DNA from 4 places in the Micromonospora sp. URMC 105 genome. Region 4 is predicted to be linked to each of the others. Evidence: riboswitches for the same ligand, from Rfam matches in the RefSeq annotation. Region 4 holds a riboswitch; each other region holds the start of a gene.
What was found. Region 4 has a riboswitch for cyclic di-AMP ahead of ACSNN7_RS11740 (transglycosylase family protein). Riboswitches for the same ligand answer to the same signal wherever they lie in the genome.
Positions count from the first base shown of each region.

Region 1: another riboswitch for cyclic di-AMP. It lies ahead of ACSNN7_RS08645 (coiled-coil domain-containing protein); the one in region 4 lies ahead of ACSNN7_RS11740 (transglycosylase family protein).
Region 2: another riboswitch for cyclic di-AMP. It lies ahead of ACSNN7_RS21340 (C39 family peptidase); the one in region 4 lies ahead of ACSNN7_RS11740 (transglycosylase family protein).
Region 3: another riboswitch for cyclic di-AMP. It lies ahead of ACSNN7_RS23670 (NlpC/P60 family protein); the one in region 4 lies ahead of ACSNN7_RS11740 (transglycosylase family protein).

Region 1 is NZ_JBPQTL010000017.1:37,881-42,303, forward strand. It holds gene ACSNN7_RS08635 (heavy metal translocating P-type ATPase) at 1-109, opposite strand, end outside; gene ACSNN7_RS08640 (YibE/F family protein) at 416-1,765, shown strand; cyclic di-AMP (ydaO/yuaA leader) riboswitch at 1,932-2,062, shown strand; gene ACSNN7_RS08645 (coiled-coil domain-containing protein) at 2,067-3,086, shown strand; gene ACSNN7_RS08650 (carbonic anhydrase) at 3,149-3,811, opposite strand; gene ACSNN7_RS08655 (helix-turn-helix transcriptional regulator) at 4,044-4,364, shown strand.
Region 2 is NZ_JBPQTL010000075.1:4,206-8,628, forward strand. It holds gene ACSNN7_RS21330 (peptidoglycan-binding protein) at 1-363, shown strand, start outside; gene ACSNN7_RS21335 (alpha/beta fold hydrolase) at 413-1,168, opposite strand; gene ACSNN7_RS21340 (C39 family peptidase) at 1,271-2,089, opposite strand; cyclic di-AMP (ydaO/yuaA leader) riboswitch at 2,304-2,445, opposite strand; gene ACSNN7_RS21345 (hypothetical protein) at 2,747-3,508, opposite strand; gene ACSNN7_RS21350 (hypothetical protein) at 3,661-4,152, opposite strand.
Region 3 is NZ_JBPQTL010000094.1:6,525-10,947, forward strand. It holds gene ACSNN7_RS23665 (NlpC/P60 family protein) at 146-1,150, shown strand; cyclic di-AMP (ydaO/yuaA leader) riboswitch at 1,297-1,433, shown strand; gene ACSNN7_RS23670 (NlpC/P60 family protein) at 1,447-2,487, shown strand; gene dcd (dCTP deaminase) at 2,530-3,108, opposite strand; gene ACSNN7_RS23680 (pyridoxamine 5'-phosphate oxidase family protein) at 3,187-3,753, shown strand; gene ACSNN7_RS23685 (zinc metalloprotease) at 3,811-4,423, opposite strand, start outside.
Region 4 is NZ_JBPQTL010000026.1:37,073-41,495, forward strand. It holds gene ACSNN7_RS11730 (class I SAM-dependent DNA methyltransferase) at 1-140, shown strand, start outside; gene htpG (molecular chaperone HtpG) at 235-2,121, shown strand; cyclic di-AMP (ydaO/yuaA leader) riboswitch at 2,339-2,511, shown strand; gene ACSNN7_RS11740 (transglycosylase family protein) at 2,510-3,196, shown strand; gene nhaA (Na+/H+ antiporter NhaA) at 3,285-4,423, shown strand, end outside.

The DNA.
Region 1 (4,423 bases), on a different contig from region 4:
ACAGCCAGAACCGGCGGCGGAACATCTCCGGGTCATGGCCGGCGTGCTTGTCGTGGCCCCGATGCCGGCCCGGCGCCGGGTGCCGGGCAGCTCCGGCGTGCTGGTCCATGCCCCCAAGATGCCCGGGGTGCGCGCCGCCGGTGGTGCGAACCGGGCGGACTAACAGCGAACCTGGCTACGATTCTCCGGCCATGACACTCCGCCCGCCGCCGCCGCGGCCCCGCGTACCGCGCCGGGGTCCGTTGCCGTGGCGAACCACCCGGGCGGCCCGCCGACCACGCCGCCCGCTCACCCTGCGTGAACACGCTGGCACCCGGGGGCGAGACCCCGGTACGCGTCCCGGTGCACACCGCCCGCCGGTGAACCGACCGGCCGGCTGACACGTACTCCGCCCTGGATCGTTGGGAGACTCGCAATGGGCGCCGACCACACCCGTCCCGCTCCGTCCGCCCCGCCCGGGGTGCGGCGGATCCTCGTCGCGACGGTGGTCCCGCTGTTCGTCGTCACGGTGATCGCCGCGCTGGCGCTCTGGCCGCGCGACTCCCGGCAGACCGACGGCGGGGCCGAGCCGCCGCGCCACCACGGGACGGTGACCCGGGTGCTGACCGAACCCTGCCCGCCGGCACCCGAGGTTCCCGACGGGTCGCCCGGCGCGGCCGAGGGTCCGTGCGGGACGGTCACGGTCAAGGTCGAGCAGGGCCCGGACAGCGGGCAGCTGGTGCAGACCCAGGTGCCGTCCGGCCCGGGCGCACCGACCGTGGCGGTGGGCGACGAGGTGGTGCTGGTCCAGCTCTCCGACCCGGCCGACCCCACCGCCAGCAGCTACCAAATCGCCGAGCACCAGCGGGGCAAGCCGCTGATCTGGCTGGTCGCGCTCTTCGCGGCGGCGATCGTGGCGTTCGGCCGACTGCGCGGGCTGGCCGCGCTGGCCGGGCTGGGCGCCAGCTTCGCCATCCTGCTCACCTTCGTCGTACCCGGCATCGCCACGGGCGGCTCGCCGCTGCTGATCGCCATCACCGGCTCGGCGCTGATCATGTTCGTGGTGCTGTACCTGACCCACGGGATCACCGCACAGACCTCGGTGGCGGTCCTCGGCACGCTCGGCAGCCTGGTGCTGACCGGGCTGCTCGGCAGCCTGGCCACCGCCGCCGCCCACCTGACCGGGTTCGGCAGCGAGGAGGCCACCACGCTGTCGCTGTACCAGCGCGACGTCGACCTGCACGGGCTGCTCCTGGCCGGCATCATCATCGGCTCGCTCGGCGTGCTCGACGACGTCACCGTCACGCAGGCCGCCACGGTCACCGAGCTGTCGCACGCCAACCCCGGCCTGTCCCGCACCCAGCTCTACCGGGCCGCCACCCGGGTCGGCCGGGCGCACATCGCCTCCACGGTCAACACCATCGTGCTCGCGTACGCGGGCGCGTCGCTGCCGCTGCTGCTCCTGCTCACCGCCGACAGCCGGCCGGTGAGCCAGATCCTCACCAGCGAGTTCCTGGCCCAGGAGATCGTCCGCAGCGCGGTGGCGACGCTCGGCCTGATCGCCGCCGTACCGCTGACCACCGCGCTGGCCGCGCTGGTCGCCACCGCCGGGCGCGGCCCGGCACCCGATCCGGTGCCGGGCGACGGCCCGGCGCCGACGCCCCGCCCCTCCGCCGACCGGGACGCGGCGCTCGAGGCGCTGAGCGCCACGCGCCCCGGCGGACCGTCCACCCCGGCCCCCGCACGGTGGCCCGACCCGGAAAGGAGCACGGACACCGCATGGTGAAACTCCGCTGCGTGACCGACGCCGACGCGGAACCTGACGAACGCGTCACTCGTCACGTACCGCCACGACGAAATAACGCTTTTAGTCGGGTTCTGGACGTAGATCCCCGGTACGACTCTCAGGTAACCTCGCTGCCGGTCACCGCCGAAGGCGCGCAGCGGCGCCTGCGGTGCCGCCGCCCAATCGCCGTGAGGCGAGCCGGGGAACCAGGTACATGGGGTGAATCCGCGCGAGCGGTAGGGGCCACTTCCGTCCCGAACCCGTCAGCTAACCCGGTCGGCGGTCGACGGAAGGGAACACTGTGACGGCACCCCTGCGCCGCTGGTTGACTCCGGTGGTGGCCGTGTTCGCCGCCCTGGCCATCCTCGCCGGGCCCACAGCGGCGACCGCCGCGCCCTCGACCCCCACCCCCTCCGGCCACGGGGAGGACGAGGAACCCAAGCTGCTCACCGACGTCATCGAGCTGCGCAACCGCGAGTACTCGAAGGCGAAGACCCAGCTGGAGAAGTCCAAGAAGCGCCAGCAGCAGCTCGGGCTGGAGGTGAAGCGCGCACAGGACGAGTTGGAGGCGTTGCGGCCGCAGGTCTCGCAGATCGCGGCGCAGTCGTACCGGACCGGCCGGATCGGCGCGGTGGCGGCGCTGCTGGAGAGCAGCGGGCCGGACTCGTTCGTCCAGCGCGCCTCCGTGCTGGACGAGCTGAACATGGTCAACGGGCAGAAGCTGGCCCGGGTCACCGCCGCCAAGAACCGCGCGGAGCAGGCCAAGCTGGCCCTCGACGCCGAGGTGCGCGAGCAGCAGAAGCTCACCAACGACATGGCCCGGGAGAGCCGGGAGGCGGAGAAGGCCCTGGCGCTGGTCGGCGGCCGGGGCTTCACCGGCGGCCTGGTCGATGCGAAGTCGCCGGTCGCCCGGATCGCACCTGGTCGGACGGCGGACGGCGGCTGGCGCCCCGAGTCGCGCACCGAGGACGACCCGACCACCTCCGGCACCATCACCCCCCGCACCCTGCACGCGTACAAGGAGGTCCGGCGGGCCGGCTTCAAGCGGTTCGTCGGCTGCTACCGGCCGGGCGGGCCGTGGGAGCACCCGAAGGGCAAGGCCTGCGACTGGTCGTTGCAGAACAGCGGTTTCTCGTCCTGGCACAACAACGACACCCGGATGTACGGCAACAACCTCGCCGCGTTCCTGATCCGCAACGCCGACCGGCTTGGCATCTACTACGTGATTTGGAACCGGCAGATCTGGTTCCCGGCGACGGGGTGGAAGTCGTACAGCGGACCGTCGGACCACACCGACCACGTGCACATGTCGATGCTGTAGCGCACGACCCGTACCGAACGAGGGCCGTCCCGATGGGGGCGGCCCTCGTCGCGTCGGGGGTGTCAGCCGGTGACGGCGCTCGCCTGGCCGGCTTGGGCCGGCACGGCGGCGGACCCGTCGGCGGGCACCGCGGCCACCGTGCGCACCTCGCCGGCGGCGAGCCGGTACGACATGCCGACCACCGCGCAGCGCCCGGCGGCGACCGCGTCGGCCAGGACGGCGGATTTGCCGAGCAGCGTTTCCACGGTGTGCCCGATGTGGATGTCGACGATCCCGTCGACGTCGTCGATGCCCTGCTCGGCCGCCCGCCGGAGGCTGGGCACCACCGCGTCCACCACCGCCCCCAGGTGCCCGGCGGGGGCCGCGCCCGTCCGTACCGCGTCCCGGGCGGCCTGCACGGCACCGCAGGAGTCGTGACCGAGCACCACCACGAGCGGGGTACCCAGGACGCTCACCGCGTACTCGACGCTGCCCAGCACCTCGGGCCCGGCGGTGTGCCCGGCGGTCCGGACCACGAAGAGGTCACCCAGGCCCCGGTCGAAGATGATCTCGGCGGCGAGGCGGGAGTCGGAGCAGCCGACGATCACCGCGAACGGGTGCTGACCGTCGGCGACGGCCGCCCGGTGCCGGGAGTCCTGGTTGGGGTGGCGCGGCGCGCCGGTCACGAAGCGCCGGTTGCCGGCGTGCAGCTCGGCGAGTGCCTGCGTCGGATCGGTCAGGGTCATTGACTCACCTCGGTCCCTCGCGAGATCGACCTGATCAGAGCCGGCCGGCGACGGAGGCGGCCTCGCCGCCCACCGTCACACGCAGTGAAAGATACGTCAAGGTATACGTGATATGGATTTCATACATTGCGGCGACGCCGGCACCGTGTCTCGCCGCCATGCCCACCGGCCGGGCTCCGGTTGCACGCAGGCCAGGGCGGAAACGTCGGCCGGCTGGCCCTACCATGACGGGATGGCGACGACTGCGCGGAACGGGAGCACCCGGAACTGGACGTTCCTCACCAACCACGCACACGTGCTGCTCGCCATCGCCCGCAACCCCACCGCCCGGCTCCGCGACGTCGCCGACGAGGTGGGAGTGACCGAACGTGCCGCGCAGGCCATCGTCGCCGACCTGGAGGTCGGCGGCTACCTGCGCCGCACCCGGGTGGGCCGGCGCAACGAGTACACGGTCAACCCGCGCGGCCACTTCCGGCACCCGGCCGAGGCCGATCGCCAGGTGGGCGACCTGCTCGCCCTCTTCACCAGCTCGCCGGCCGAGTCCACCTCCTGAGCGCCGCCGCGCCGCGCGGACCGACCCTCCGCCGGTCCGCGCCGGGCGCGAGAGGGCCG
Region 2 (4,423 bases), on a different contig from region 4:
CACGACTACCCCGCGATCGACCTGCCCACCCAGACCGGGGTGACCACGTACGCGATCACCGCCGGCACGGTGTCCCACGCCGGCGGCAGCTGCGGCTACGGCGTCGGGATCACCGGCGACGACGGCGCGTACTACCTGTTCTGTCACCTGTCGTCGCGCTCCGTCGCCGCCGGCGCCAGGGTCAGTGCCGGTCAGGTCATCGGGTACACCGGCGCCACCGGCAACGTGACCGGCCCGCACCTGCACATCGAGGTCCGCGTCGGCGGCGTCAACCGGTGCCCGCAGCAGTTGCTGCTGGCCATCTACGACGGTGCGACGGTGCCGGCCGCGGCCAGCCTGCCCAGCAGCGGCTGCAGCTACTGAGCGACCGGAGGTGGGCGGTCGGGCCCGGAGCCCGGCCGCCCACCATCGCTCACAGGTACGGGTCGAGCAGGGCGAGCACCGCCGCCGGGTCCTCCACGTGCGCGTTGTGCCCGAGACCGGGCAGGGTCACCACCGGCACGCCCAGCTCGGCGAGCTGCGCGTCGGTGACCATCGGGTCGTGCTCGCCCCGGGCCAGCAGCACCGGGACGTCGGTGGCGGCCAGCAGGGCGGGCAGCTCCGGCGCGCCGACCGCGAAGGCGGCCGGGTCCATGGCCAGCCGCCAGCGGCCGTCCTCGACGCGCAGGCCCGCGTCGACCGCCGGGTGGTCCGGCGCGAACAACCCGCCGAGGCCGGCCACCTTCAGGTAGCGGCGGGCCGCCTCGTCCCGGGTCGCGAACCAGGTCACCGGCCGCTCGGACAGCTCCCGCGCCCGGGCCAGCTCGGCCGGCGACCAGACCGCCTTGATGCCCAGCCCCACCACCGCGTCCACCGGCAGCCCCGCCTCGCGGGCGGCCAGCGCCAGCGCGACCACCCCGCCCAGGGAGTGCCCGAGGACCACCAGCCGCTCACCCGGCCGCGCGCCCTCGGCCGCCGGGCCGAGCCGCGCCGCGACCTGCCCGGCGAGCCCGGCGAAGGAGTACCCGGGCAGCGGCGGGGAGAAGCCGTGCCCGGCCAGGTCCGGCGCCAGCCAGCGGCCCGGCCAGCGGTGTTCCAGCAGCGGCGCCCAGGGCAGCCACACGTCGCCGGTGGCGCCCATCCCGTGCAGCAGCAACAGCAGGCGGCGGGTACCCGAGTCGTCGGTCATGGGGCGCAGTGTGCCACCGCCCGGTTCCGCCGCGCGAGACGCGCCGACGACGACGGGCACCACCCCCAGGGGGGCGGTGCCCGTACGTGCGGTGGTGCGAGGTCAGGCCGAGTAGCCGCGGGTGGCGATCCAGTTCGCCAGGTCGATGGTGCTGATCCAGTACGTCGGCACGTTCGGGTCCGCCGAGTCGGCGATCCGGACCGTGCGGCCGTCGTTCTTGTAGCCGACCACGGCGATGTAGTGGCCGCCCGGGAAGGAGTGCCAGCCACCGGCGGTGTCGGTGGCGGAGCCCGCCACGTTCGCCACGACACCCCGCCCGTCGTTGATGGTCTCGATGACGTCGGCCTGGAGCCGGTCGATCTGCGCGGAGCTGGGGGTGCCGTCGAACATCCGGGTGCGGTACGGGTCGCCCTTGACCGACTGGTTCAGGACCCGGGTGGTGTCCCGCGCCGAGTTGGTGCCCATCTCGGTGGTGCCGAGCGGGCCGACCAGCTCGTCCTGGCTGCGCTCGACGCCGGCCGCGCTGAGCGCGTGGCGCACCGCCGCCGGACCGCAGTTGTAGAACGTGTTCTGCGCCTGGTAGTCGATCCGCAGGACCTTGGTCGACGGCGGCTTGGGAGCCGCCTTGCGGGTCACGTCCGGGTCCGCCTTGGCCTTGCCGGCGGACGACGGCGAGGACGGGCGGTGGTGGGTGGTGGCGCGGTCCTGGCCACGGCTGGCGACCTCGTCCAGCCGGGGCGCCAGCTCGGCGGCGACGGCGGCCGAGGTCTGCTGGCGGGCGGGCGCCTCGTCGGCGAGCAGGGTGGTGGCACCGGAGACCAGCACGAGCGCGGCGGCCGAACCGGCGAGGAGCTGGTACGACCGCTCGCCGGCCAGCCGGCGCAGCTGCCGCTTCAGGGTGTGCTTCACGTGTTCCTCCACGGTACGAGGGCGGGAGCGGCGTGCCGGACCGGCGGGTGACGAGACGTCACCCGCGGTGTGAGGACCGGTGCAGAGGCCGCTCGGCGGGGGTGCGCCCGGGCAGTGGCCGGGCGGCGGGGTGTGGGCCGGGATCAGCGCGCGAGGGCGCGGCGGACCTGCGGGAACACCCCGGTACCGAGGTGGAGAGGGATGCGAGGGTGCTGCACGAAGTGGAAACTCCTTCCGACACCGCCTACCGGGTTAGCTGACGGATTCGGGCGGGAAGAACGCCCTACCGCGGGCCGTGGCCCGCGGATTCACCCCAGACGTGCGTGGGTCCCCGGTTCGTGAAAGTCACGATTGAGCGGGTCGGTGCGGCGTCGCCTCTTGCGATCGGAAACCGCACCGGACGGGGCGACACTACTGGCCGGTCCACCTGCCCGCCAAGCGTCCCCAGCTGCGTAAACATCATCGGGGCGACTAATTTGCCGTACAGTTCGGCACTGACGCCACTCAATGGGACGGACGTTTGTTACGGCACGGTCGGGTCACAACCGGACGGCCGGGCGGCAACGTCAGCGGATCGCGGCGATCGATGTCACCGACTGTTACGAGTGACCGTTTCCGTGATCGCGGTGACGCGGCTCACGAAATTCGGGTAACGATTCGGTCGCGGCGTCAGCCCACCCGGGCGGGCCGCCAGCGCGCCGCAGGCGCCGTCCGCGCCGCCCCCGTCGCCGCCCGTGGCGCGGGCACCCGCCCCGGACGCAGCCGCTGCGCCGCCGCGTACGCCTCTGCGCTCAGGGCACGGGCCGCCTCGGCGGCCAGTTCGGCGTCCCGCCACGCCGACCGCTCCCGTTCGGCCGCCGCCCGGTACGCGTCCCGCCGGCCGTCGCGGACCGCCCGGACCAGCAGCACCTCCTGCTCGACCGGGTGCCGCCGGGAGTCCCAGCCGTCCCGGTGCGCGAAGACGTCCCGCAGCCGCTCCACGGGCAGCTCGCCGCGCCAGTGGGCGGCCACCGCCGCCTGGTGCAGCCAGCGCTCCCGGCCCGCGTACTCGGCCGGCGTGCGGGGCGTACGCGGGGCGGGCAGTGCGGCGGCGCCGACGAACCGACGGGCGGCGGTCTCCGCGTCGTCGTACACCTCCCAGGCCCGGTCCATCTCCTCCTGAGCGGTCAGCCAGGCCTCCCGCCGCCGGCGGGCGGTCTGGGCGGCGCCGGCCGCGGCGACGGCGACCTCCTCGGCGTACCGGCGCAGGTCCGCCAGCTCCGTCGCGGGGCTGGGAGCCGGGGACGCCTCGACGGCCGGCTCGGCGGCGGTCTCCCGCTCCGGGCGGGCGACCAGCACGGTGAGCACGGTCAGGGCGAGCACGAGCAGGGCCGACCAGATGGCGGCGGCGGTCGGGACCTCGACGAGGAACTGGTAGACGACGGTGTTCATGGTCGGCACCTCCCGGAAGGGGGACGCGGATGAGGAGTCCGCACGCCGGCCCGGGGCGGCGGGGCGAGGCCGGGGGGCGTCGCACGCCGGTGGGCGGGTGCGGTGGCGTGGTTCTCGACAGGTGCGGTCGCGGGTCACCCCCGCGTGGGCGGTCAGCCGAGCGGCGGGGCGCGCGGGCCGCTGGCGCCGACGGCCGGCCCGGCCAGGGGCGGCGGCGCGGTGACCGGGTGGGCCGATCGGCCGGCCCGGTCGATCGAGGCGACCGGGTCGAACGGCACGACCGGCGGGGCGACGAGGGCGTGGCCCGCGCTCCGGGCGTCCCCGGCGCCGAGCGTCACGGCGGGACCGGCCGCGATCGTGCCGGCGGGGCCTGCGGCGATCGTGCCGGCGGAGCGGGCGGTGAGGTCGACGGCGGGGCTCGCGGTGAGGTGGACGGCGGCCGCGCGGACGGCGGACACGTCGGGCACCGCCAGGTCGGCGAGGGCCGGCGCGGCGGCCGGACGCGGGGCGGCGGCGCCCGGGCCGGTGTCGGACACGGCCGAACCGCCGAGGGAGAGCGCGACCGCCAGGGCGAGGCCGGTCAGCAGCCGGGAGCTCCAGCGCGCGACCCACCACAGGGGACTGGTGCGCGCGACCGGGAGCACGGCATAACGCTACCGCCGATGCCCGGTGATCGCAGCGTCGCCGGGCGTGTCGGCGCGGCACTCACGACCGCGCGACCGGTCGAGCGCCGCCCGTCTGCGGCGTGTCGGGCAGTCCCTCGGCAACGTCACCCCGACCTGCCGGCGAACCGCCCGGGGCAGCGCCGGTCCCGAGCACCTGCCGACGGGCGTCCTCACCGGGCCGGCACGGAGGGCGTGCCGTGTCCTCCCCCGGGCCACCACTTGCGGCGTGTCGGGCAGTCCTCCACGGATG
Region 3 (4,423 bases), on a different contig from region 4:
CAAGTGGTGGCGCAGATGTGATGGTGCAATGAGCCACCTTGAATTCGGCCCGGCGCTTCCCTAATGTGGGGCACCGACCGCTGTGGGTCGTCTGCCTCCGTCTTCCCCTCAGCGAGGCGCCCGGCGGTCGGTCGCTAAGGAGTCGGTGCCGGTGGCAACCATGCCCCCTCATCGTCACGCCCAGGGTCGCCCGTCCGGCCTGCGACGGGTCGCCCGCCGCCTGCTCACACTGGTCGCCGCCGTCGCTGTCGGCGCCGGGATGTTCGCCGTGCCGGCACACGCCGCGCCGACGCCCGAGGAGATCGAGGCGGCGATCGACAAGCAGTGGGAACAGCTCGAGCCGACCATCGAGCAGTACAACAAGGTACGCGCGCAGCTGAAGGTCAACCGCAAGAAGTCGGCGGAGCTGGAGAAGAAGATCCAGCCGCTGGCCCTGCAGACCGAGCTGGCCATGAACCGGGTCGGCGACCTCGCCTCCCGCTACTACATGACGGGCCCCTCGCAGGACGTCAGCGCGCTGCTGGTCAGCGTGAAGCCGGGCACCCTGACCGAGCAGCTGACCATCCTGGACCGGCTCGCCTCGCAGGAGCGCAAGGAGCTCCAGGTCGTCATCGACGCCCGGAAGAAGTACGACGGCGAGAAGCAGAAGCTCGACGCGCTGATCGCGGCGGAGGTCAAGCAGGAGAAGGAGCTGGCCGCCAAGAAGTCGCAGATCAACGCCGAGATCAAGCGGCTGCAGGCGTCGATGCCGAAGACGGTCGTCAAGGTGGCCGGCTGCCCGACCATCAAGGGCGTGGTGAGCACCGCCGCGCAGACCGCCATCCGGGTGGCCTGCCAGCAGGTCGGTGACCCGTACGTCTGGGGTGCCGACGGACCGGACTCCTTCGACTGCTCCGGCCTCACCCAGTACGCCTACAAGGCCGCCGGGATCTCCCTGACCCACCACACCGGCGCCCAGTGGAACGAGGGCAAGTCCATCCCGCGCTCCGAGGCCCGCCCCGGTGATCTGGTCTTCTTCTTCAGTGACCTGCACCACGTCGGCCTCTATCTCGGTAACGGGCTGATGGTCCACGCGCCCCGGACCGGCAAGCCGGTCCAGGTCGCCAGCATCGACTACATGCCGGTCGCCGGCTTCCGACGGCCGAACTGACCCGACCCGCCGCGAACCCCCGGTCATCCGACCGGGGGTTCCGCGTATCCCCGACGCCGGGCGGCATGGCGGGTTGCGAATCGATAACGGCCGTCTACTCTGGTCCTTTGTCGGCCGCCGACAGGTCCGTCCATCCCGGGCGGCAGCGGCCGGCACCGCCGAGTCGCCTCCGGGCGAGCCGGGGACCCAGGTACGCCGGGGTGAATCCGCAACCACTGCGGTAGGGCGCTCCCTTCCCGCCCGAACCCGTCAGCTAACCCGGTAGGCGGTCGACGGAAGAAGGAGTCCGGAGCCCGGTGGCACACCATGCCCCGCGGCCACCGTCGTACCGGTCGACCCAGGTCGCCCGGCGGACGGCTGCGCCGCGCCCACGCTGGTCCCGCTTCACCACCGTCCTGGCTGCGCTGGCCGGCGCCGCCGTCGTCCTGACCGGTGCGCCCACGGCGGCCCACGCCGACCCCTCGGTCGCCGAGATCGAACGGCAGATCGACCAGGACTGGAACAGGCTCGAACCGATCATCGAGCAGCACAACGCCACCCGTCAGGACCTGGCCGCCAAGCGCCGGCAGGCCGACGCGCTGGCCCGGCGGATCGAACCGCTGCAACTCCAGGTCGACCTCGCGATGAACCAGGTCAGCGGCCTCGCCGCCGAGGCGTACAAGGGAGAGAACGTCTCCGCCGTCAACGCCCTGCTCGGCAGCGCCTCCCCCACCGAACTGGTCGACCAGCTCGAACTGCTCGACCGGTTCGCCGATCGGCAGCAGCGCGACGTGCGCGCGGTCAAGGACCTGCGGGACAAGCTCGCCGCCGAGAAGGCGCCGCTGGACGAGATGGTTGCCCAGCTGAGCCGCACCGAGGCCCAGCTGGCCGCGAAGAAGAAGCAGATCAACACCGAGATCGACCGGCTGCAGAAGCTGCGGCTCAAGGTCTACGGCAGCGGTGGCGGCGGCAAGCTGCGCCCGGCCCCGTGCCCGGCCGGCTACCCCGGCGGCCCGGCCGGGACGGCGGTGAAGTTCGCCTGCGCACAGATCGGCAAGCCGTACGTCTGGGGCGCCGAGGGCCCCAACTCGTACGACTGCTCCGGGCTGATGCTCGCGGCCTGGGCGAAGGCGGGCGTCTCGCTGCCGCACAACGCCCGCCAGCAGCGCCAGGTCACCGCCCGGGTCGGCCGGGCCGACCTGCGCCCCGGCGACCTGGTCTTCTACTACGCCGACCTGCACCACGTCGGCATGTACGTCGGTGGCGGCTGGGTGGTGCACGCCTCCCAGGCGGGCCAGCCGGTCAAGATGAAGCGGGTCGACGACGGGCCGGTCAACAGCTACGGCCGGCCACGCTGACCGCTCGCCGGGCTCCCGGGGTGCCGGGAGCCCGGCGCGGCGTCAGCGGGTGGGCCAGGTGCGCCAGTGCTGCCAGGAGCGGCTCGGGGTCGGCCCGCGCTGGCCCTGGTAGCGGGACCCGTAGACGGCGGAGCCGTACGGGTGCTCGGCCGGGGACGAGAGCCGGAAGATGCAGAGCTGGCCGATCTTCATCCCGGGCCAGAGCGTGATCGGCAGGTTCGCCACGTTCGACAGCTCCAGCGTCACGTGACCGGAGAAGCCCGGGTCGATGAAGCCGGCGGTGGAGTGGGTGAGCAGGCCGAGCCGGCCCAGGCTGGACTTGCCCTCCAGGCGGCCGGCGAGCTGGTCGCCGAGCGAGATCACCTCCAGCGTGGAGGCGAGCACGAACTCACCCGGGTGCAGCACGAACGGCTCGCCCTCGGGGACCTCCACCATCGAGGTGAGGTCGTCCTGCTGGATCGCCGGGTCGATGTGCGTGTAGAGGTGGTTGTTGAAGACCCGGAAGAGCTTGTCGAGCCGCACGTCGATGCTGGACGGCTGCACCAGCGTGGGCTCGAAGGGCTCCAGCGCGAGAGTGCCCGCCTTGATCTCGGAGACCAGGTCGCGGTCGGAGAGCAGCATCGGCACACCATATCGAGCGGACCGGGTGACCTGCGTGTCGGACTACGCGTTCGTACACGTGTTCGATAGGATGTCCGTATGGCTTCCTGGTCCGAATTCGCCGCTGACGAGCCCCGACTCGCCGACGGGATCCGCCTTCTCATGCAGCAGTACGGGCCGGGCTTCGGCTACCTGGCCACCGTCCGCGCCGACGGCGGGCCCCGGGTGCACCCGGTCTGCCCGGTGATCACCGACGAGGGTCTGTTCTGCTTCGTCGTCGACTCGCCCAAGCGGCGCGACCTCGAACGCGACGGGCGGTACGCGTTGCACTCGTTCCCGCCGGAGGAGACCGACGACGAGGCGTACGTCGCCGGGCGCGCGCAACCGGTCACCGACCCGGCCCAGGTGGCGCGGGTGGCCCGCCTCGGCCGGGCGGCGCCCCAGGTCGACTGGCGACTCTTCGAGTTCAGCGTCGACGTGGCGATGCTGACCCGCCGCGATCAGGGCGGGCTCGGTCAGTTCGGCGAGGGGCGGGGGTCCTCCGCCGTCCAGGTCTGGCTCGACCCGGGTGCGGCCCACCGCGGCGGCGACGCCGCCGGCGTACCCGATCGGCGGCCGGCCCGCCGCGGCCGCCACGGTTTCGACACCCGCCGCCCGGCGGCCTGAACGCCGATGCCGGCCCCGTCTTGAGCGACGGAGCCGGCATCGGCGTCTGCTGAGGTGCTACGCCGCGCGGTAGGCGTTCCACGCGGTCAGCATGCGGCTCGCCTGACCAGCGGTGAACTGGTACATGCACGAGTCGTAGGTGTAGTCCATGAAGTTGGTGATCGGGTCCACGCCGGCCGTGGTGCAGGTGTCCCGCCCGGTCGGGCACTCGAACGCCGGCGACGCCTCGGCCGGGGTGTCGCTGACGCTGTCACCCGAGCCGGAGCAACCACCCTGGAAGGTGTGGTAGAGGTTCAGCCAGTGGCCTACCTCGTGGGTGCCGGTGTCGCCCTGGTTGTAGTTGGCGGAGGTGCCGCCGGGCAGCGACTCGCTGAGCACGACCACGCCGTCCATGCTGTTCAGCTTGCGCTGCGGGAAGGTCGCCCAGCCGAGCAGGTCGTCGCCCAGTTCGCCCAGGTAGACGTTGAGCGTGTTCTTGCCGCCCACGCGCAGCGAGGTCTTCATCGACCGCTCCGCCGAGGAGCCCTGCACGATCGGGTACCAGGACGGGTTGGTCACCCGGTTGATCTTCTGGAGCTGGAAGCCGAAGGCCGTGGCCGCGCCACCGGTGGCGCCGCTGTAGGCCTGGTTCAGCACGTTGATCTGCGAGGTGATCATCGAGTCCGGGATG
Region 4 (4,423 bases):
GCCGGCCCGAGCAGGTGGCGCGGCTGCTGGACGCCGCCGGACTGGAGGTGCGGGCCCGGCTCTGCCGGGAGCCCCAGGAGTGGGACGGGCGGATCGAATCCACCCCGCAGGCCTGCCTGCTGGCCCGCCGTCGCCGGTGACGACCGGCGGTGACCGGCCGACCACGCCGGCTCGTATCCTTCTCCCGCGGCTCCCGACCCGGGAGCCCGTGCCGAAAGGAATGAGGAGGTTGGTGTGAGCAGCCGGACCGAGACGTTGGAGTTCCAGGCCGAGACGCGTCAACTGCTGCAGTTGATGGTGCACTCGATCTACTCGCACAAGGACGTCTTCCTGCGGGAACTCGTCTCCAACGCCTCCGACGCGCTGGACAAGCTGCGGCTGGAGTCCCTGGTCGACAAGGACCTGGTGGCCGACACCGCTGACCTGCACATCGAGATCGAGACCGACCCCGCGGCCCGCACCCTCACCGTGCGGGACAACGGCATCGGCATGTCCCGCGAGGACGTCGTCTCCCTGATCGGCACCATCGCCCGCTCCGGCACCGCCGAGCTGCTGCGCAAGCTGAAGGAGTCCCGTGAGGCCGCCGCGCAGGACCTGATCGGCCAGTTCGGGGTGGGCTTCTACTCGACGTTCATGGTGGCCGACAAGGTCAGCCTGCTGACCCGGCGCGCCGGTCAGGCCGAGGGCACCCGCTGGGAGTCCACCGGCGAGGGCACCTACGTCGTCGAGACGGTCACCGACGCCCCGCAGGGCACGTCGGTGACCGTGCACCTGAAGCCGGCCGACAGCGAGGACAACCTCGCCGACTACACCGACCACGGCAAGATCCGCGAGATCGTCAAGCGGTACTCCGACTTCATCGCCTGGCCGATCCGGCTGGTCACGGCGGACGCCGAGCGAGCCACCCTCAACTCGATGAAGGCGCTCTGGGCCCGGCCGCGCGACGAGGTCGCCGAGGAGGAGTACCGCGACTTCTACCGGCACGTCAGCCACGACTGGGCCGACCCGCTGGAGACCATCCACATGCGGGGCGAGGGCGTCTTCGAGTACGAGGCGCTGCTCTTCATCCCCACGCACGCCCCGTTCGACCTGTACCTGGCCGACGGCCGGCGTGGGGTGCAGCTCTACGTCAAGCGGGTCTTCGTGATGGACGACTGCGCCGCGCTCATGCCCAACTACCTGCGCTTCGTCAAGGGCGTGGTGGACGCGCACGACCTGTCGCTGAACATCTCCCGGGAGATCCTTCAGCAGGACCGGCAGATCCAGATCGTCCGCCGCCGGCTGGTCCGCAAGGTGCTCGCCACGGTCAAGGAGATGCGCGCCGAGCACCCCGAGCGGTACCGGACGTTCTGGTCGGAGTTCGGCCGGGTGCTCAAGGAGGGGCTGCTGGAGGATCCGGACAACCAGCAGGCGATCCTGGACGTCGTCTCCGTCGCCTCCACCCACGACCCCGCCGAGCAGACCACCCTGCACGAGTACGTCGAGCGGATGAAGGACGGCCAGGAAGAGATCTACTACGCCACCGGTGAGACCCGGACGGCGCTGGAGAACTCCCCGCACATGGAGGCGTTCCGCGCCAAGGGCTACGAGGTGCTGCTGCTCACCGACCCGGTCGACGAGGTCTGGGTGGAGCGGGTAGCGCAGTTCGACGGCCGGCCGCTGCGCTCGATCGCCAAGGGCCAGGTGGACCTGGACACCGCGCAGGAGCGTGAGGAGGCCGAGACGCAGCGGGAGCAGCAGACCAAGGAGTACGCCGCCCTGCTCGGCTTCCTCGGCGGCGCGCTGTCCGACAGCGTCAAGGAGGTACGGCTCTCGTCTCGCCTGACCACCTCGCCGGCCTGCCTCGTCGGCGACGCGCACGACATCACCCCGACGCTGGAGAAGATGTACCGCGCGATGGGGCAGGAGGTACCGAAGGTCCTGCGCATCCTCGAACTCAACCCGACCCACCCGCTGGTTACCGGCCTGCGCGCCGCGCACGAGCGCGGCGGTGACTCCGACGCTCTCACCGAGACCGCCGAGCTGCTGTACGGCATGGCGCTGCTCGCCGAGGGCGGCGACCTGGCCGACCCGGCCCGCTTCGCCCGGCTCCTCGCCGACCGGCTGGCCCGCACCCTCTGACCGGTTGCGACGGGTCCCTTCCCGACCGCCCGGCGGTCGGGAAGGGACCGGTCCGCACCGTGATCCACATGCGAATGCCCGCCGTGTAGAGCATCATCGGCGGGCCCGCAACTCGACGGACGAAGCCGTCGCTCGGCCGGGTGAAGAACTTCACAAGAAGTGGGCAATCCCCCGAAACGGTTCCTAACGTCGTTCGTGTTCGCGATCGCGGACACCACGGCCGGTAACGCCTAATCCATGCCGCCGGCCGCTGGGACCTTGTCACCGGGCATGGAGCGGGGGACCCACACGTTCCTCGGTGCACGTCACCTCGGGGTGAAGCCGCCACGGCGGCCGGGCTCCTCGGCCCGAACCCGACAGCTCACCTCGTCGGCGTGGAGGAATCCACATGGCAACTGAATACACCGCCCGTCACCGACGGGTCAGCTCGCGCCGCATCGCCGTCGGCACGCTCGCCGTCGGTGCGGTCACCGCAGTCGCTGCCGTACTGGCACCGGCGTCACCGGCGAGCGCCGCCGTCAACTGGGACGCGATCGCCCAGTGCGAGTCCGGCGGCAACTGGCACATCAACACCGGCAACGGCTACTACGGCGGCCTGCAGTTCTCGCAGAGCACCTGGGCCGGCTACGGCGGCAAGAAGTACGCCTCCCGCGCCGACCTGGCCAGCCGGGGCGAGCAGATCGCCATCGCCGAGAAGGTGCTCGACGGTCAGGGCATCGGCGCCTGGCCGACCTGCGGCAAGAAGGGCGGCTCCAGCAAGAGCTACGCGAGCAGCTCCGAGAAGTCGCAGAAGTCCCAGAAGTCGCAGAAGTCGGAGCGGCGCTCCGGCTCGCGCAGCTCGTCGAAGGCCACCGAGCGGTCCTCGCGCGGCGAGCAGCACAGCAGCCGCAGCCAGCGGCGCAGCGCCCCCGCCGCCACCGGCGACGTGTACGTGGTGCGGGCGGGTGACACCCTGTCGCGGATCGCCGAGGCCCGAGACCTGGCCGGTGGCTGGCACGCGCTGTACGAGCGCAACAAGCGCGTGGTGGGCAGCGACCCGGGCCTGATCTTCCCGGGCCAGAAGCTCAGCCTCTGACGCGTCGCCGTGTCCGGGTCACCGGGCCGCCGGTCCGCACACCCGATAGGGTTGGCCCTGGTGTGCCGGGAAGTCTGGTCGGCGATGGATGACGCGATCCCTGCCGACGAGGAGACTCCCCGTGACCGACGCCCCCCGGCGCCGTACCAGCCTGTTCGCCCGCCGCTCCTGGGGCGAGACCAGCCGCATCCTGGGCATCCTGCGCAAGGAGACCGTGGGCGGGGCGCTCCTGCTCGTCGGGGCGCTGCTCGCGCTGGTCTGGTCGAACTCGCCCTGGGCGGACGGCTACCGGTCGCTGCGTGACCTCACCGTCGGCCCGGCGTCGCTGCACCTCGACCTGAGCCTCGCGACCTGGGCCGCCGACGGGCTGCTGGCGATCTTCTTCTTCGTCGCCGGGCTGGAACTCAAGCGCGAGTTCGTCGCCGGAGACCTGCGGGACCCGCGCCGGGCCGCGGTGCCGGTGGCGGCGGCGGTCGGCGGGGTGGTCGTACCGGCCGTGCTGTTCCTCCTGTTCGCCGGGGCCGACGGGGCCCGCGGCTGGGCGATCCCCACGGCCACCGACATCGCGTTCGCCCTCGCGGTGCTCGCGGTGGTCGGACGGCTGCTGCCGTCGGCGCTGCGCACCTTCCTGCTCACCCTGGCGGTCGTCGACGACCTGCTCGCCATCGTGATCATCGCCGTCTTCTACACCACCAGCCTCGCCGTGCTTCCGCTGCTGGGCGCACTGGTGCCGCTCGCGCTCTTCGCCGTGCTGGTGCAGCGCCGGGTCCGGTCCTGGTGGCTGCTGCTGCCGCTGGCGGCGGTGACCTGGACGCTCGTGCACGCCTCGGGTGTGCACGCCACGGTGGCGGGGGTGCTGCTGGCCTTCGCCGTGCCGGTGCTGCGCAGCACGGCCGCCGGTGGGCCGGGCGCCGGGCCGGGCCTGGCGGAGCACTTCGAGCACCGGTTCCGGCCGATCTCCGCCGGGGTGGCGGTGCCGATCTTCGCGTTCCTCTCCGCGGGGGTCACGGTCGGCGGGCTGGCCGGGCTGGCCACCGCACTGTCCGACCGGGTCGCGGTCGGCATCGTGGTCGGTCTGGTGCTCGGCAAGCCGGTGGGCATCCTGGCCGCCACCTGGCTGGTGTCCCGGTTCACCCGGGCCAACCTCGACGAGGGACTGAACTGGCTCGACGTGCTGGGCCTGGCGTTGCTCGGCGGGATCGGGTTCACCGTGTCGCTGCTGATCGG